Regions from separate parts of the Mesorhizobium sp. M1338 genome, predicted to be linked through region 2. Evidence: riboswitches for the same ligand, from Rfam matches in the RefSeq annotation. Region 2 holds a riboswitch; each other region holds the start of a gene.
The links. Region 2 has a riboswitch for cobalamin ahead of bluB (5,6-dimethylbenzimidazole synthase). Riboswitches for the same ligand answer to the same signal wherever they lie in the genome.
Positions count from the first base shown of each region.

Region 1: linked by a shared signal. The riboswitch ahead of metE (5-methyltetrahydropteroyltriglutamate--homocysteine S-methyltransferase) and the one ahead of bluB (5,6-dimethylbenzimidazole synthase) in region 2 are both predicted to bind cobalamin.
Region 3: linked by a shared signal. The riboswitch ahead of NKH19_RS21965 (DUF1636 family protein) and the one ahead of bluB (5,6-dimethylbenzimidazole synthase) in region 2 are both predicted to bind cobalamin.

Region 1 is NZ_JAMYLL010000018.1:46,653-52,202, reverse strand. It holds gene NKH19_RS17720 (IS4/Tn5 family transposase DNA-binding protein) at 31-114, shown strand; gene NKH19_RS17715 (hypothetical protein) at 439-576, shown strand; gene NKH19_RS17710 (hypothetical protein) at 948-1,166, opposite strand; partial or broken gene metE (5-methyltetrahydropteroyltriglutamate--homocysteine S-methyltransferase) at 1,522-3,864, opposite strand; cobalamin riboswitch at 3,953-4,130, opposite strand; gene NKH19_RS17700 (OmpW/AlkL family protein) at 4,218-4,898, opposite strand; gene NKH19_RS17695 (prolyl oligopeptidase family serine peptidase) at 5,088-5,550, opposite strand, start outside.
Region 2 is NZ_JAMYLL010000004.1:25,999-31,548, forward strand. It holds gene NKH19_RS05630 (MFS transporter) at 1-807, opposite strand, end outside; gene NKH19_RS05635 (TetR/AcrR family transcriptional regulator) at 929-1,537, shown strand; gene NKH19_RS05640 (hypothetical protein) at 1,871-2,854, shown strand; partial or broken gene bluB (5,6-dimethylbenzimidazole synthase) at 2,971-3,645, opposite strand; cobalamin riboswitch at 3,649-3,827, opposite strand; gene NKH19_RS05650 (histone deacetylase family protein) at 3,949-4,875, shown strand; gene NKH19_RS05655 (exodeoxyribonuclease VII small subunit) at 4,879-5,130, shown strand; gene NKH19_RS05660 (DUF2277 domain-containing protein) at 5,240-5,506, shown strand; gene NKH19_RS05665 (pirin family protein) at 5,545-5,550, shown strand, end outside.
Region 3 is NZ_JAMYLL010000028.1:33,673-39,222, reverse strand. It holds gene NKH19_RS21985 (NADH-quinone oxidoreductase subunit C) at 1-513, opposite strand, end outside; gene NKH19_RS21980 (NuoB/complex I 20 kDa subunit family protein) at 518-1,099, opposite strand; gene NKH19_RS21975 (NADH-quinone oxidoreductase subunit A) at 1,090-1,455, opposite strand; gene NKH19_RS21970 (winged helix-turn-helix domain-containing protein) at 1,775-2,974, shown strand; cobalamin riboswitch at 3,006-3,209, shown strand; gene NKH19_RS21965 (DUF1636 family protein) at 3,248-3,682, shown strand; gene cobW (cobalamin biosynthesis protein CobW) at 3,679-4,716, shown strand; gene NKH19_RS21955 (cobaltochelatase subunit CobN) at 4,735-5,550, shown strand, end outside.

The DNA.
Region 1 (5,550 bases), on a different contig from region 2:
CTTCAGCGGTTGCTGGATCACCTGTCAGCAGTGCCGGGCAAGCCGATCCCGGCGGCCTGTGGCGACTGGGCAGCGGCGAAGGCGGCCTACCGCTTCTTGACAACCCGCGTGTGACCGAACATAGCGTTCTCGCCGGCCATTTCGCCGCGACTGCGGCACGCCTTGCGGCGAACGAAGGTCCGATCCTTATCCTGCAGGACACCACCGAATTTATCTACAGCCGCGCGCAGCCGGGCAAATCGGCTTCACCAAGACCATCAACGCCGGGCGCTACAAGGCCGGGCAGCCCAATGTGCTGACCTTGTGCGAGGTGCTGATGCATTCGAGCTTGGCCGTCACCCTCACCGGCACACCCCTCGGTCTGACGGCAGTGAAGTTCTGGACCCGAACGAAATTCAGGGGAACGCTCGCGCTCAAGCGGCACATCAATCCACGCGCGTGCCGATCGAGACGAAGGAGAGCTACCGCTGGCTGGAGAACTTGCGTCAGTCCATCGCGCTCGTGGGCGCGCCCGAGCGCTGCGTGCATGTGGGTGACGGGGAGAGCGACATCTACGAGCTCTATTGCACCGCGTAGGACCGTCACGGTCCATCAGGACGAGACGACCTGGCTGCAGGTGAAGTTCGCCGCCATCAACACCTTGCCGCCCGTGGGCAAACAGAAGCGCTACAGTCCGCAGGTTCTGACCTACATCCATGCCCTCGAAGAGGATCCGCCGGCCGGTCGCGAGCCGATCGACTGGAAGCTGGTAACCAACCTGCCGGTCGAAGATCTCTCCGTGGCGGTCGAGAAGCTCGGCTGGTACGCTCTGCGCTGGAAGGCGGAGGTGTTCCACAAGGTCATGAAGTCCGGCTGCCGTGCCGAGGAGGCGAGGCTCGAGACCGCAGAGAGGCTGGCGAAGTTCCTCGCTCTCATCGCAGTGGTCAGCTGGCGAATATTCTTGGTCACTATGTCGGCGCGCGCCAAGCCAGACGCCGCCCGACAGCGTTCTCACCTTCGCCGAGATCACTGCGCTCGACCAGATCGACGCGTCCCGAACGCGACCGCGCCTCCAACGGCCCACGCTCGCCGCCTACCTGCCGCAAATCGCCATGCTTGGCGGCTATTTCGCCCGCAAACATGCGTCCGGCAACATGGTCGTCTGGCGCGGCATGACTCGCTTGCACGACATCGCCTTCGGCATCTCCATTGGATCAAGCCGACGATGTGGGTAATCGAAAGCTTCGCAGGAGGCGTACCCAAATCGTACAGCCATCTTCCGCGAGTGCGCCTAATTCAGCATCCCCCCATCAAGACGATGGAGCGAAGCAGCCATGTCCTTGCGCTGGCGATGCCAGGCCGTCCTTCAACCAGAGGCTGCGCACGACTACGCGCTCGGTGTTGCTTCCACAAGAGCACAAGAGTGTGAAATCCGTGACCGGCGCGATAGCGGCGCGGTCAGGCTTTGCGAGATCTGGCTACGGTGTGCGCATTCGCGGTTTCGCGCGGCCTCGATCTCCCCTTCGGACCGTTCTTCTTGGCTGTTGGCCGTCGTAAGCTTCTCAGATTTCGCGCTGCTTCGACCATATTTATCAACGCAGGGCGGACCTCGTCCCAGCGACGTATCTTCAACCCGCAATCCGGATTGACCCAAATCTGATCGTCGGAAAGACGCTCTAGAGCGCGCAAGAGCAAACTCGCCATTTCGTTGGATTCTGGCACGCGCGGAGAGTGGATGTCATATATTCCCGGGCCGATCGCGTTGGGATAATCGAAGGCCTGAAAGGCATCGAGCAGTTCCATCTGCGAGCGGGACGCCTCGAAAGAGATCACGTCGGCATCCATATCTACGATCGCATTTATGATCTCATTGAACTCGGAATAGCACATGTGAGTGTGGATCTGCGTCGCATCGTCCACACCTGTCGAGGCGAGACGGAAGCACTCGACGGCCCAATCCAGATACGAGTCCCAGTTGGATTTACGCAGCGGCAATCGCTCGCGCAGTGCAGCTTCGTCGATCTGGATTATTTGGGCGCCCGCCTTTTCAAGATCGAGCACCTCCTCGCGTATTGCTAAAGCAATCTGACGGCAGACTTCGGAGCGGGGAAGGTCGTCGCGCACGAAAGACCAGTTAAGGATGGTCACGGGTCCGGTGAGCATCCCCTTCACCGGTCTCTTCGTCAGCGATTGGGCGAATTCCCACCAGTTCACCGTCATCGGATCGGGCCGCGACACGTCGCCGAATATGATCGGCGGCCTCACATAGCGCGACCCGTAACTCTGCACCCATGCGTGTTGGGTGAACACGAAACCGGAAAGTTGCTCCGCAAAATATTGCACCATGTCGGTGCGTTCGAATTCGCCATGGACCAGCACGTCGAGGCCAATTTCCTCTTGCCAGCCTATTGCCTCTTCAACCTCTTTCCTCAGGAGCAATTCAAACGCGAGGTAGCTAAGTCGTCCTTTGGCGTGAGCCGCCCGCGCATTGCGCACCTGCTGAGTTTGCGGGAAAGAGCCGATGGTCGTCGTCGGGAAAGGCGGCAGGCGGAGCTTTTCGATTTGAAACCGCGAACGTTCGGCAAAAACGCTCTTTCGCTGCTTCATGCAGTCGGCGATACCGGCAAGCTTTCTCTCGACGAGAGGATTATGCACCTTCGGCGAAGTTGCTCGGGCCGCAGCAGCGTCGTCAGCAGACTTTAGCTCCTCCGCAACCGTATGTCGACCTCCGGACAACGCGCTGGCGAGTACGGTCAGCTCGTCCATCTTTTGCGTCGCGAATGCGAGCCAGGACTTTGTGTCCCGATCAAGTGCGGTTTCCTGCTCAAGATCGACCGGAACATGCAAAAGTGAGCAAGACGGAGCGACCTCCACTCGGTCCAGCGGCCAGCCCGCGACAATACGCTTAATCCGGTCGAAAATGGCAGAGAGGTTCGCGCGCCAGACGTTACGGCCGTCGATCAAACCGAGCGACAGCACGAGGTCCTTCGGCGCAAGTCGGCCGGCCAGCTCCAGTTGCTCGGGAGCGCACGCAAGATCGACGTGCAATCCCGCTATCGGCAGCGAAAGGGCGGTCCCGAGATTGTCGCCCAATGCACCGAAATAAGTAGCCAGCATGATCTTGAGATCAGGCGCAGCTTTGGAGAGCCGATCGTAGGCAAATTCGAACGCGGCCTGCTCATTTGGGATCAGGTCAACAACTAGCGCTGGTTCATCGATTTGGAGCCAGTCGGCACCTGCGAAGTTCAAGCGCCGCAGAAGTTCCTCATAGACCGACAGCAACTTGGGAAGCAGAGCAATAGGGTTAAAGCCTCGGGCGGGCGACTTCGAAAGCTTGAGGAATGTAATTGGGCCAAGAATCACCGGGCGCGTATGAATGCCCAGCGCCCTAGCTTCGAGAAAATGGTCCACCGGCTTCGCCGAAGAAAGGACAAAGGCCTGGTCGTCAGCGAGCTCTGGGACGATGTAGTGATAGTTGGTGTCGAACCACTTCGTCATCTCCATTGCTCTCACCGCATGATCCACGCCTGCCGTCGGGCCCTCCGCAGCTTCGCCTTGGTGGCCTCGCGCCATTGCGAAATAAATATCCAGGGGGACGGGAAGATCCCCCTGGCTCCAGCCATAACGTTTCGGCACGGCACCGACCATTACCGCTGTGTCCAGAACATGATCGTAGAGGGAAAAGTCATTCGAGGGAATTATGGTCACGCCACGGTCGCGTTGCTCGATCCAGTTCGCCTCCCGCAGCGCCCGCGCCGTTTCCAAGAGGTCATCAGCGGCACATTTTTGCGACCAGTAGCTTTCAAGCGCGTGCTTCAATTCTTGACGACGGCCGATCCGCGGCAAGCCGAGCGTCGCAACTGGAACTTTCTGCAAGATAGACATACCACACCTCCGATTGAGGCGTGGATGCAAGGCAGACTTGACAAGTAGGCACAACGCCAGTTGCCGTGGCCGCCCAGACACCCCGCCTGTGGACCTCGTCGCCATGGCAGGTGGCTCACGGATCGTCACCTATGCCCGACTTCCCAAGGCTATTGACCTCAGTGACATCAGTGGGGCTTGGCTCGCCGTTGACAGGCGGGGGCAGCGCCGGAATTTTCGCCGGCTCCTTGCCTACGAGCAACAACACAACCTCTTCGAATGATCCGGTGGCCGATTTGGCTGTGCAGGACTGATGGTAAAAGGGCGCACCAGGCACCCTTCCTTTTCAGCGACCCGGCATTCGCCTTCCGTTATCAGAAGCGGTAGGTCACACCTGCGCCTATCAACCAGGGATCGAGAGCGGCCTTCCCCGTGAGCTTCGCGCCGTCCACCGTGACGTCGAAGTCTGGCTTCAGGAAAAGCTTCTTTACGTCGAAGTTGACGCCCCAGTGCTGATCCACCATGTAGTCGAACCCGACCTGCAGCGCGGTGCCGAACGTGTTCTTAACCTTGAGAGCATCGGCGCTGCCGGCGTCCTGGTTATAGAAGATCGTGTAGTTCACGCCGGCGCCGACATAGGGCTTGAGCGCGCCGAAATCGGTAAAATGATACTGCAATGTGAGCGTGGGCGGCAGCAGCCAAACCTTGCCGATATTGCCCAGCGCGCCGATCGCTCCTTGGCCCTCGATGTTGGCATAGGTGGTGCCGAGGATAAGCTCGGCGGCGATGTTGTCCGTGAAGAAATAGGAGATATCGAGTTCCGGCGTCACAGTGTCCGAATAGGAAAGACCGGAGCCGGGCACCGCATGTACGTAACCCGAATCTTCAGTGATGACCCCCAACGCGCGCAGCCGGATCTGCCAAGGGCTTGGCGCTTCCGTGACCGAGGCTCCTGCCTGCGGGACGCACGCGGGATGCGCAAGGTCCGCCGCGACGGCCTGCTGTCCCACCACCATGAGGATGACGGCCGCTGTTACTCCCCGCGCCACGCCCATTCGCTTTTTCGCCATGATATTCGCTCCTTGCTCTTCAGAAATGATGCGATGCACTATGAAAAATCCTGCTGGAATCGACGAAGCGCTCATGCGCAGTTTGCGTGGGACAGCGCACACATTATTTGCGCCGTGCTCGCAATCATCGACCTGTACTCACTTGTTGAAACGTTGCGGTTTGTCTCCGTCCACCTATCGAACGCCATCGGCTTGCCACCCGATCGCACTGCGAAGGAAATTGGTGCCCAGGGCAATGAATGCGGCCCGCTCCCGATTGTTCTTGCCGTAGCCGTGCCCGCCCGCGCCGGGCTCGTAGAAGTAGGCGGGATAGCCAAGAGCCTGCAGCTTTGCGGCCGTCTTACGCGCGTGGCCCGGGTGGACGCGGTCGTCCCGCTTCGTGGTGGCAAGCAGGATCGGCGGATAGGGCTGTCCTGGCGTCGCGGCGTGATAGGCCGAGATTTCCTTTAGGAAGATCCATTCCTCCGGCTTGTCGGGATCGCCATATTCGTCAATCCAGCTCGCGCCCGCCAAAAGCTTGGTGTAGCGGCGCATATCGGTAACCGGGACTGTGCAGAACAGCGCGCCGAAACGCTCAGGATAGCGGGTAAGCATATTGGCGATCAGAAGGCCGCCATTTGAGCCGCCCTGGGCGGCA
Region 2 (5,550 bases):
GAGCGCGCCAACGATGATGCCCAACACGAACGATCCCAGCGCATAGACGCCGATGACGAGGCTCGCGGCCCCCGGTTGGCCAAGCTCCTTGGTGATCGCCACCGTGCTTACTTCGGTCGTTGCAAACGTCGCGCCGATGAAGATCAGGGCGAAGGTGATGATCCGCACCGGCCGCAGGCGGATTGCCGAGCCGCGTGAACCCTGTTCCACCGGCCGCACTTGCGGCTCGGTCGAACGCTGCAGGATGAAAGCGGTCGAGCCGAAGGCAAGGAACAAGGTGCTCACCAGCATGCCCGCTTCCGGGAACAGGGCGGCACTCAGGCCCACCGACAGCGATGCCCCGGCGATATAGACCAGTTCGTCCGCCGCCGACTCGAAGGCGAAGGCGGTGTTCATCTGCGGCCGCCCGCGGAAAATCTCGGTCCAGCGCGCGCGCACCATTGCCGGGATGCTGGGCATCGCGGCAGCCAGCAGTGCCGACACGAACAGCGTCCATACCGGCCAGTCTTGATTTGCCGCCGCTATCAGGACGGCGAAGGCCAGCACGGAAATGATGGTGGTGGGCACTACGATCCGCGTCTGGCCAAGGCGATCCACCAGTCTTGATATCTGCGGCGCGAGGAAAGCGTTGGCGAGCGCGAATGTCGCGGCGACGGCGCCGGCCAGCCAATATTCGCCGCGCGTCTGCGACAGCATTGCCACGATGCCGATTGGTGCCATGGCGATCGGCAGGCGCACTATGAAGCCCGCGGCGGCAAAGCCCTTGGCTCCGGGGGCACGAAAGATTTCCGAATAGGGATTTTGCATGGGTTGGTTCCTCGACAAAGGACGATTCGACAATTACATACGATGCGTATGAATGTTAAATAGAGCATACGCCGCGTATGTCAATTGGCATACGCAACGTATGTGAATAGGTCCAGAAGCCATGCACAAACCCCGCAAGGAGATGATTGCCGAGACGCGCGCCAAGCTGATCGCGGCCGCCCGCCATGCCTTCGGCACGGTCGGCTATTCGGAAGCCTCGATGGATGACTTCACTGCCTCAGCCGGGCTGACGCGCGGCGCGCTCTATCATCACTTCGGCGACAAGAAGGGACTGCTGCAGGCGGTTATCGCCGAAATCGACGGGGAGATGGCGGCACGCATCAATGAGGTCGCGTCGAGAGCGCCGACCCGCTGGCAGCATTTTGTCGACGAATGCACGACCTATATCGAGATGGCGCTTGAGCCGGAAATCCAGCGCATCATGTTCCGGGATGGCCCGGCCGTTCTCGGGGATCCGGCACAATGGCCGAACGCCAATGCGTGCATCGCTTCAATGACCAGCCATCTGACGGCGCTGCAGGAGGAGGGAGTCGTCGTCTCCAGCCTCGACCCCGAAACGGCCTCGCGGCTGATCAACGGCGCGAGCAGCCAGGCGGCGCAACGGATCGCCAATTCGAACGACCCCGAAGCGACCTCGAAGAAAGTGGTGACGGCGTTCAAGCAACTGCTCGAAGGCCTGCTCAAAAAGCCGGGTTCGCAATCGAACTGAAATCCCATCGGTGGCCCGGCGCCACGGTAGGGCTTCGAACTCAAAAGACCTTACGACAGCCAGTTCGGCGGTGCCGGCAGCTTTTCACGATAGGAATTTTTTCTTGCTTCCATGACCTCAGCTATGGTACATATTCGTCCATGGTGCTGATTTGCGCCAGTGACCCGCCGCACAGGCGGGTTTTTCGGTTGATGCTCCGTCAGCCAACGCGCCGGCGAAGGCTGCGAAGGAAACCCGTTAACCCGAGTTCGTTGCCCGGGCGCCAACCCGGCAATTGACAATCGCCGGGTTGGGTCCATCCTTTCCGACCACCTCTGAGGGGAGATTCGGGGCATGTGGGATTTCGATATCGGCGGGTCGGTGTCCATCGTGATGCGAACCTGGCCGTTCATTGTCTTTCGCATGATCGTCTATTTCGGCATTACGCTGGCCTACATCATGGCGACGGGCACCGGCGCTAGCGTCGGCTATGGCGTCGGCCATATCTCCACCGATCCCGACGGGCCGCTGTCCTTTGCCCTGTGGGGCGGCGTGGTCGGTTTCGGTATCGTCTCGATCGCCGTCTACTGGATCCGCGAATACATCCTCTATGTCGTCAAGGCCGGCCACATCGCCGTCATGGTCCATCTGATCGACGGCCGCGACATTCCCGGCGGCCAGGACCAGATTGCCTACGCCAAGGATATCGTCACCCAGCGTTTCGCGGAGGCCAATATCCTTTTCGTCGTCGACCAACTGGTCAAGGGCGCCATCCGCGCCATCACCGGCCTCATCGGCGGCATCGCCGCCTTCCTGCCGATCCCGGGCCTGGGCGGCCTGGTCTCCTTCATCAACACGGTGATCCGCCTGTCCCTGACCTATGTCGACGAGATCATCCTCGGCTACAACATCCGCATCAATTCGTCCTCGCCGTTCGAGACGGCGCGCCAGGGCGTCGTGCTCTATGCCCAGAACGGCAAGGTCATGGTCAAGAACGCCGTCTGGCTGGCGGTCATCATGTGGGGCGTGTCCTTCGTCATCTTCCTGCTGATGCTGGCGCCTGCCGGCGCCATTCTCTTCCTGATGCCCGGCCAACTCGCCGGCTGGGCCTTCGTGCTCGCCATCGTCTTCGCCTGGGCTTTCAAGGCGGCGTTCATCGAACCCTTCGCCATCGCCTGCCTGATGCAGGTCTATTTCAAGACCATCGCCGGCCAGGTGCCCGATCCCGACTGGGATGCCCGGCTGGCCGAGGCGTCGTCGAAGTTCAGGGAGCTTAAGGATAAGGCGCTGGCCTCCTTCGGCGGCTCGCGTTGGGGCACGGCCGGCGCGACAAGCTGATCGGCGAGGCTCGCCGGCGTGGCAGCAACGGTGTTGAGGCGCGCCACGGTCGATTTGAGCAACGCTTCACCTTGCCCGGAAAAAACCTCGCTCATGATCAGTTCCGGCAACGGCAGCCGCCGTCCCCAGCCATGCGTTTCAAGGTCCGGCTTTGGCGCGAACTCCGAGACACGGCCGACGCAGAGATAGGCGACCGGGGTCACATGCTCCGGAATTGACAGCAGGCCTTTCAGCGCTTGCGCCTCGATGATGCTGACCCAGCCGACACCGACGCCTTCGGCGCGCGCCGCCAACCAGAAATTCTGCACCGCGCAGACCGTGCTGTAGAGGTCCATCTCCGGATTGTGCCAGCGTCCCAGCGGCGAACCTTCCGAGCGCTGCCGGTCGCAAGTGATGCAGATGTTGAGCGCGCTTTCGCAAATGCCTTCCAGCTTGAGTTTGCGGTAGAGCGCCTGGCGCTCTTCCTCGATGGCCGGCAATTCCTGCTCGCGCGCCGCCAGGAACAGGTCGCGCACCTTTTCCCGTCGTTCGGCATCGCGAATGACGATGAAATTCCAAGGCTGCATGAAGCCGACCGACGGCGCGTGATGAGCGGCAAGCAGCAGCCGCGCCAGCACCTCATCGTCGAGCGCGGTGGGCAGGAAGTGGCTGCGCACATCGCGCCGCGTGAACATGGCGCGATACACCGCATCGCGCGCATTCTGCTCAAATCCATCGCCAACGGCAGCGGTCATGTGTTCCGGCATCGCTTGTCCCCTTGCGATTGCAATCAATGCCATCCGCCTGACCATGCGGATGACGATGCCTGCCAGGCCGGTCTTCTGGCTTGGGATCAACCCGCGTCCGGTGCCTTCCCGTATCGACAGTGGCACATACCGGCGCGGTCCCCCTTACAGCGTTGGGCACGCCACGGAGTTCAACCGTGTTCCCGATTCTCCCACTTGCGGCGGGCACCAGGCAGTGCCACGGACCTTACGCCGAAGCGCGGACGACGCCAATGCCTGCCGCGACGCGAATGGACGCAGGCGCGATTTTCCCCAATCATCGGCCGCCCGTGCATGGCCTTTGTCGATCCGGGTCACTAGATTAGGACGATGGCTACCCGTCTCTATACCCATCCAGTCTTCCTTGAGCACCTCACGCCGCCCGGCCATCCCGAGCGGCCGGACCGCTTGCGCGCCATCGAGCGCGTGCTGGACGACGAAGCTTTTGCCGCGCTCGATCGTATCCAGGCGCCGGAAGGCGACGAGGCCACCATCCTCTATGCCCATCCCGCCGATTTCGTCGCCCGCGTGCGCGCCGCCATTCCCGACGAGGGAATCGCCCGCATCGACGCCGACACCACCGCCAGCCCGAAGAGCTGGCAGGCGGCGATCACCGCGATCGGTGCGGCCAACGCCGCCGTCGACGACGTCTTTGCAGGCCGCGCCGACAATGTCTTCGTAGCCGCCCGGCCGCCCGGCCACCATGCCGAAAAAACCACGTCGATGGGTTTTTGTCTGTTCAACACCGCGGCGATCGCGGCGCGTTATGCGCAGAAGAAGCATGGTGTCGAGCGGGTTGCCGTCGTCGACTGGGACGTGCATCACGGCAACGGCACGCAGGATATTTTCTGGGACGATCCGTCGGTGCTCTATTGCTCGACGCACCAGATGCCGCTCTACCCCGGCACCGGCGCGAAGAACGAAACCGGCGCCGGCAACATCGTCAACGTACCGCTGGCGCCGCAGACCGGCAGCGAGGTGTTTCGCGATGCCTTCCTGTCGCGCGTGCTGCCGGCGCTCGACAATTTCGCGCCCGATCTGATCATCATTTCGGCCGGGTTCGACGCGCATCACCGCGATCCGCTGGCCGAGATCAACCTGACCGAGGACGATTTCGACTGGGCGACCGGCCAGTTGATGCAGCGCGCCGCGCGTCACAGCGGCAACCGGCTCGTCAGCCTGCTCGAGGGTGGCTACGATCTGCAGGGATTGGCATTTTCGGTCGCCGCCCATGTCGGGCGACTGATGAAAGGATGAATGATGGCCGGTGAGACCAACGAAGATGTCAAGGCGATGAGCTTCGAACAGGCACTCGACGCACTCGAAAAGATCGTCGATGATCTTGAGCGTGGCGACGTGCCGCTCGACCAGTCGATTAAGATCTATGAGCGCGGCGAGGCACTGAAAGCGCATTGCGACCGGCTGCTGAAGGCCGCCGAGGACAAGGTCGAGAAGATCAGGCTGTCGCGCGATGGCAAGCCGGTCGGAACGGAGCCGCTTGACGCGGATTGAGGCGGTCCGAACGGTGGTCTTGCCTCACGGGCTTTTGGACATGATCATGATCGAGGATAGAACGCGTCCCGATTGAAAGCGCTCCAGGACAAGAGGAGATACGGAAGCGATGTGCAGAAACATCAAGACCCTGTTCAATTTTGATCCGCCCGCTACCAACGACGAAGTCCGCGACGCGGCACTTCAGTTCGTCCGCAAGCTGAGCGGAACGACGCGGCCTTCGAAGCAGAATCAGCATGCCTTCGACCACGCGGTCGAAGCCATCGCGGCATCGGCGCGCGAACTGCTTGATTCACTCGAAACCCATCAGCATCCGCGCAATCGCGAAGAAGTGGCGGCCAAACTAAGGGCGAAATCGGCGATCCGGTTTGCCTGATACATCCAGGCTGCCTCTGGCGCCGACGAGGAGAGTTCATGAGC
Region 3 (5,550 bases), on a different contig from region 2:
TTCCACAGGCTCGTAGATGACGCGCTTGGCTTCGTCGTCATAGCGCACTTCGACAAAGCCGGTCAGCGGGAAATCCTTGCGCAGCGGATGGCCTTCGAAACCGTAATCGGTCAACAGGCGGCGCAGATCGGGATGGCCGGAGAATAGCACGCCGTAGAGATCGTAGGCCTCGCGCTCGAACCAGTCGGCGCCGGGGAACACGCCGGTGATCGACGGCACCATGGTTTCCTCGTCGGCCTGCACCTTGACGCGGATGCGTACGTTCTGCTTCGGCGACAAGAGATGGTAGACGACGTCGAAGCGCTTGGCCCGCGACGGATAGTCGGCGCCGCAGACGTCGATGATCGAGATGAACTGGCAGCGCGCATCGTCGCGCAGGAAGGTCATCACCTCGACCAGATCGCGCGGCTCGACGTGAATGGTAAGCTCGCCATAGGCGATATCAGCGTCATTCACGCGGTCGATCAGCTTCTCGCCGAGATAGGTCGACAGTTCACTCAGGGATGCGGTCATGGATTTACCGTTCGATCGTGCCGGTGCGGCGGATCTTCTTCTGCAAGAGAAGAATGCCGTAAAGCAGCGCTTCGGCGCTCGGCGGGCAGCCGGGCACATAAATGTCGACCGGCACGATGCGGTCGCAGCCGCGCACCACCGAATAGGAATAGTGGTAGTAGCCGCCGCCATTGGCGCAGGAGCCCATCGAGATGACGTAGCGCGGCTCGGGCATCTGGTCGTAGACCTTGCGCAGCGCCGGCGCCATCTTGTTGGTCAGTGTGCCGGCAACGATCATGATGTCGGACTGGCGCGGAGACGCGCGCGGCGCGACACCGAAGCGCTCGCTGTCATAGCGCGGCATCGAAGTGTGGATCATCTCGACCGCGCAGCAGGCAAGACCGAAGGTCATGAACATCAGCGAACCGCTGCGCGCCCACGTGATCAGTGCCTCGGTCGAGGTGACGAGAAAGCCCTTGTCGGCCAGCTCATTGTTGATCTCGAGGAAGAAGGGATCGTCCGCCCCTACCGGCTGGCCGGTATTAGGATCGATGATACCTTTGGGCTTCGGCGCGACGAGGGTGCCTGAACTATCGTTCAATCCCATTCCAGCGCTCCTTTTTTCCATTCATAGGCAAAGCCGATGGTCAGCACCGCCAAAAACACCATCATCGACCAGAAGCCGAGCATGCCGATCTTCGAGAACGACACAGCCCACGGAAACAGGAAGGCCACTTCCAGGTCGAAGATGATGAACAGGATCGACACCAGGTAGAAGCGGATGTCGAATTTCATGCGGGCGTCATCGAACGAGTTGAAACCGCACTCGTAGGCGGAGAGCTTTTCGGGATCGGGATTGCGGTAGGCCACCAGGAAGGGCGCGGCCAGCAGCGCCAGGCCGACAACCAGCGCCACGCCGATGAACAGGACGATGGGCAGGTATGAGCTCAAGAGTGCGTTCATGCTCGGCTTTCCGTTGGCGCCAATCCACGTTGATTACAGCACCGGACCCTAATGCGGAAGCGTGACAGTTTAACCGCTGAACCGTTTTAAGGGCCTATGCTGCAACGCGGCGAGGGTTAGCGCAGCACTTCCAGCGAAGCAAGTCAAACCTTGTTCAAAACACCGACCTGGACGGCATATCGCGGCAAACTGGTCCGATCCCCTCTTGTTTGATTTCCTTCGCTTTTTACTCCACTTTTCTCTCCTGACATGGTTGCCGCCAAAACCCTGCTAGCATCGGCCGGAATCACCCCTCAATCGCCCTCAGAGTGACGCCTGCATGAAGGAAAAGATTTCGCTCCCCATGGCCCGGCGCATCGCGCTTGCCGCCCAAGGGTTTCTCGATCCCCGCCCAATCGGCACCCCGAACCGCCGGCACTTCGCCCGGGTACTGGCCCGCACCGGCCTGCTGCAGATCGATTCCGTCAGCGCGGTGGTGCGCGCCCATTATATGCCACTCTATTCGCGCCTTGGCCCCTACCCGCTCGCTCTGCTCGACAACGCGGCTGTGACGCGCAAGCGCACGGTGTTCGAATACTGGGCGCACGAGGCTTCCTTCCTGCCGGTCGAGACATACCCGCTGATGCGCTGGCGCATGGAACGGGCCGAGCGCGGCGATGAGATGTATCTGGGCCTCGCCAAATGGGGCCGCGAACATGCCGCCTATATCGAAGAGATCTACCGCCAGGTCGCCGATCGCGGCCCGATCGCCGCTTCCGCGCTCGAAGGCCAGAAGGGCTCGGGCGGCTGGTGGGGCTGGAGCCACTCCAAGCATGCCTTCGAATGGCTGTTCTGGGCCGGGCGCATCACCACTGCGCACCGTCGCGGTTTCGAACGCTTCTATGATCTGCCCGAGCGTGTGCTGCCGCAGGCGATCCTCGATCTGCCGGTGCCGGCCGCCGAGGACGCGCACCGCGAATTGCTGCGCATTTCGGCCCGCGCCCACGGCATCGCGACATCAGGCGATTTGCGCGACTACTTTCGGCTGTCGCCGGCGGACATGAAGGGCCGGCTGGAGGAACTGGTCGAAACAGGCGAGCTTTTGCCGGTGCGTGTCGAAGGCTGGGACAAGCCGGCTTATCTTCACCGGGACGCTCGCCTGCCGCGCAAGGTCGAGGCCCGAGCCTTGCTGGCGCCGTTCGATCCGGTCGTCTTCGAGCGGTCGCGCACCGAGCGTCTCTTCGACTTCCACTACCGCATCGAGATCTACACGCCGGCCGACAAGCGACAATACGGCTATTACGTCCTGCCGTTCCTGCTCGGCGACAGGATCGTGGCGCGCGTCGATCTCAAGGCCGACCGGCCGGCCGGCGTGCTGCGCGTCCACGCCGCCTACGCCGAGCCCAACGCGCCGCCGCGGACCGCCGTCGAACTGTTCGAGGAATTGAAGCAGATGCAGGGCTGGCTCGGCCTCGAACACATCGAAGTGACGTCCGCCGGTGACTTGGGTCCGGCGTTGGCCGACCTAACCGTGTCGTAAGCTCGCGTTGACACCGCTACCCGCAAAAGCCTAAATCCCGGTCGAGACGGTCTCTTCTCTTCAACGAGAGGAGCCAAGAGGGAATGCGGTGAGGGATATCTGTCCCAAATCCGCGGCTGTCCCCGCAACTGTAAGCGAAGAGCCAAGGCCGAAAGCCACTGGGATGGTCCCGGGAAGGCGGCTACCAAGGCGATGACCCGCGAGCCAGGAGACCTGCCGTCCGCGACTTTAGAATCCGATCGCCCGGCGGGTTTCCGGGCAAGGAGCCGATCTTTGGACCACGACAGCAGTTTTTCGGCTGGCACAGCGGATGTTTCGTCCGGGCACGATGATGCGTTGGCCGGCGTCACCGTGATCGTCTGCGCCTCCTGTCGCGACGAGACCGGCTCCGACGCCCATCCTCGCGCTGGCGAACTGCTGGCGGACGACACGCGCCGCGCCGCATCTGGCGACAACATTCGTGTCCGCGGCGTTGAATGCCTCGGCAATTGCAAGCGACGTCTCAGCGCCGCCATCCTGCGCGACGGCTGCTGGAGCTATGTCTTCGGTGACCTGACCGCGACCAGCGGCGCCGACCTCGTTACCGGCGCCAAGCTCTTCGCCACCTCGACCGACGGCCTGATCCCGTGGCGCGGCCGTCCCGACAGCCTGAAGCGCGGCCTCGTTGCCCGCATCCCTCCCCTCGACATGCTGAAGGACTTGAAATGACCGTTTCCGTCTCCCGTGTTCCCTGCACCGTCGTCACCGGCTTTCTCGGCGCCGGCAAGACGACGCTGGTCCGCCATCTCCTGGAAAACGCCGGCGGCAAGCGTATTGCCATCATCGTCAACGAATTCGGCGACATCGGCATCGATGGCGAGATCCTTAAGGGCTGTGGCATCGATACCTGCCCGGAGGAAAACATCGTCGAACTGGCCAATGGCTGCATCTGCTGCACCGTCGCCGACGACTTCGTCCCGGCGCTCGACCAGATCCTGGCGCTGACGCCGAGGATCGACCACATCCTGATCGAGACCTCGGGCCTGGCGCTGCCCAAGCCGCTGGTCCAGGCTTTCCAGTGGCCAAGCGTGAAGAGCCGCGTCACCGTCGATGGTGTGATCGCCGTGGTCGACGGCCCGGCGCTGGCCGACGGCCGCGTCGCCAACGACATGGATGCCTTGCAGGCGCAGCGCACCCAGGATGAGACGCTCGATCACGACGATCCGGTCGAGGAGGTGTTCGAGCACCAGATCGCCTGCGCCGACCTGATCATCCTGTCGAAGAGCGACCTGATGGACGCAGCCGGCACCGCCCGCGCCAATGCCATCATCAACGAACACTCCGCTCGCGCGGTGAAGATCGTGCCGACGTCGCACGGCAAGGTCGATCCCTCGGTGCTGCTCGGCCTCGGTCTGGCCGTCGAGGATGACATCGAAAACCGCAAGTCCCATCACGACGGCGCATTCGACCATGAGCATGACGACTTCGACACGTTCATCGTCGACATTGCCTCGATCGCCAATCCCGATGAACTGGCAAAGCGCGTCGCCACCGCCGCCGAGGAAGAGAACGTGCTGCGCATAAAGGGCTTCGTCGAGGTCGGCGGCAAGCCGATGCGGCTGCTGCTGCAGGCCGTCGGGCCGCGCGTCAACCACTATTATGACCGCGCCTGGACCGCCACGGACGACCGCCGCTCGCGCCTCGTCGTCATTGGCCTCAAGGGGCTGAACCGCCCGGCTATCGAGCGTATACTCGCCGGCTGATTTCGGACACGGGTCGCGATGCACATCCTAACCACGACATCCGCCTCGCTCGACGACCTCGCCGAGCCGGTCGATCTGCGGCAGATGCCGGCGGATATCGTGGCCCTGTCCTTCACCGACAGCGATCTTGCAGGCCTTGCGGCCGCGTGGAAGGCCGATGCCGGCCGCCTGCCCTCGATGCGGCTGGCCGCCCTGCGTGATCTGCGCCATCCCATGTCCGTTGACCTCTGGGTCGATAGCGTCGCCCGCCACGCCAAAATCATCCTCGTCCGCATCCTCGGCGGCTACGACTGGTGGCGCTATGGCTGCGACCAGCTTGCCTCGACCGCCCGCGAGCGCGGCATAAAACTGGCGCTGCTGCCCGGCGAATGCCGCGACGAGGATCTGCGCCTGATCGAAGCCTCGACGCTGCCGCGCGAAGAACTCGACGGCCTGCTCGACTATTTCCGCGAGGGCGGCCCGGCGAATATGAGCGCGCTGATGCGGAGGCTGGCAAGGTTGGCGGGGTCTGATGCGGACGTAGCAGAGCCGGTCGCAGTGCCGAAAGCCGGTTACTACGACCCCGAACGCGGCGTCGTCCCCCTCCCCCTCGAGGGGAGGGTCCGGCCGCAGGCCGGGGGTGGGGTCCTCTCCGAGACGCGCCAACTTAAAGAGACGTCGAGTCCGGTCGTACCGACTCCACCCGGCCCTTTGGGCCACCCTCCCCTCGAGGGGGAGGGAAAGGTCGTGCCGATCCTGTTCTACCGCTCGATGCTGCTCGCCGCCGATGTCGCGCCGATCGACTCCCTTTTTGATGCGCTGCGGCAGCGCGGCATTAACCCGGTCCCCATCTTC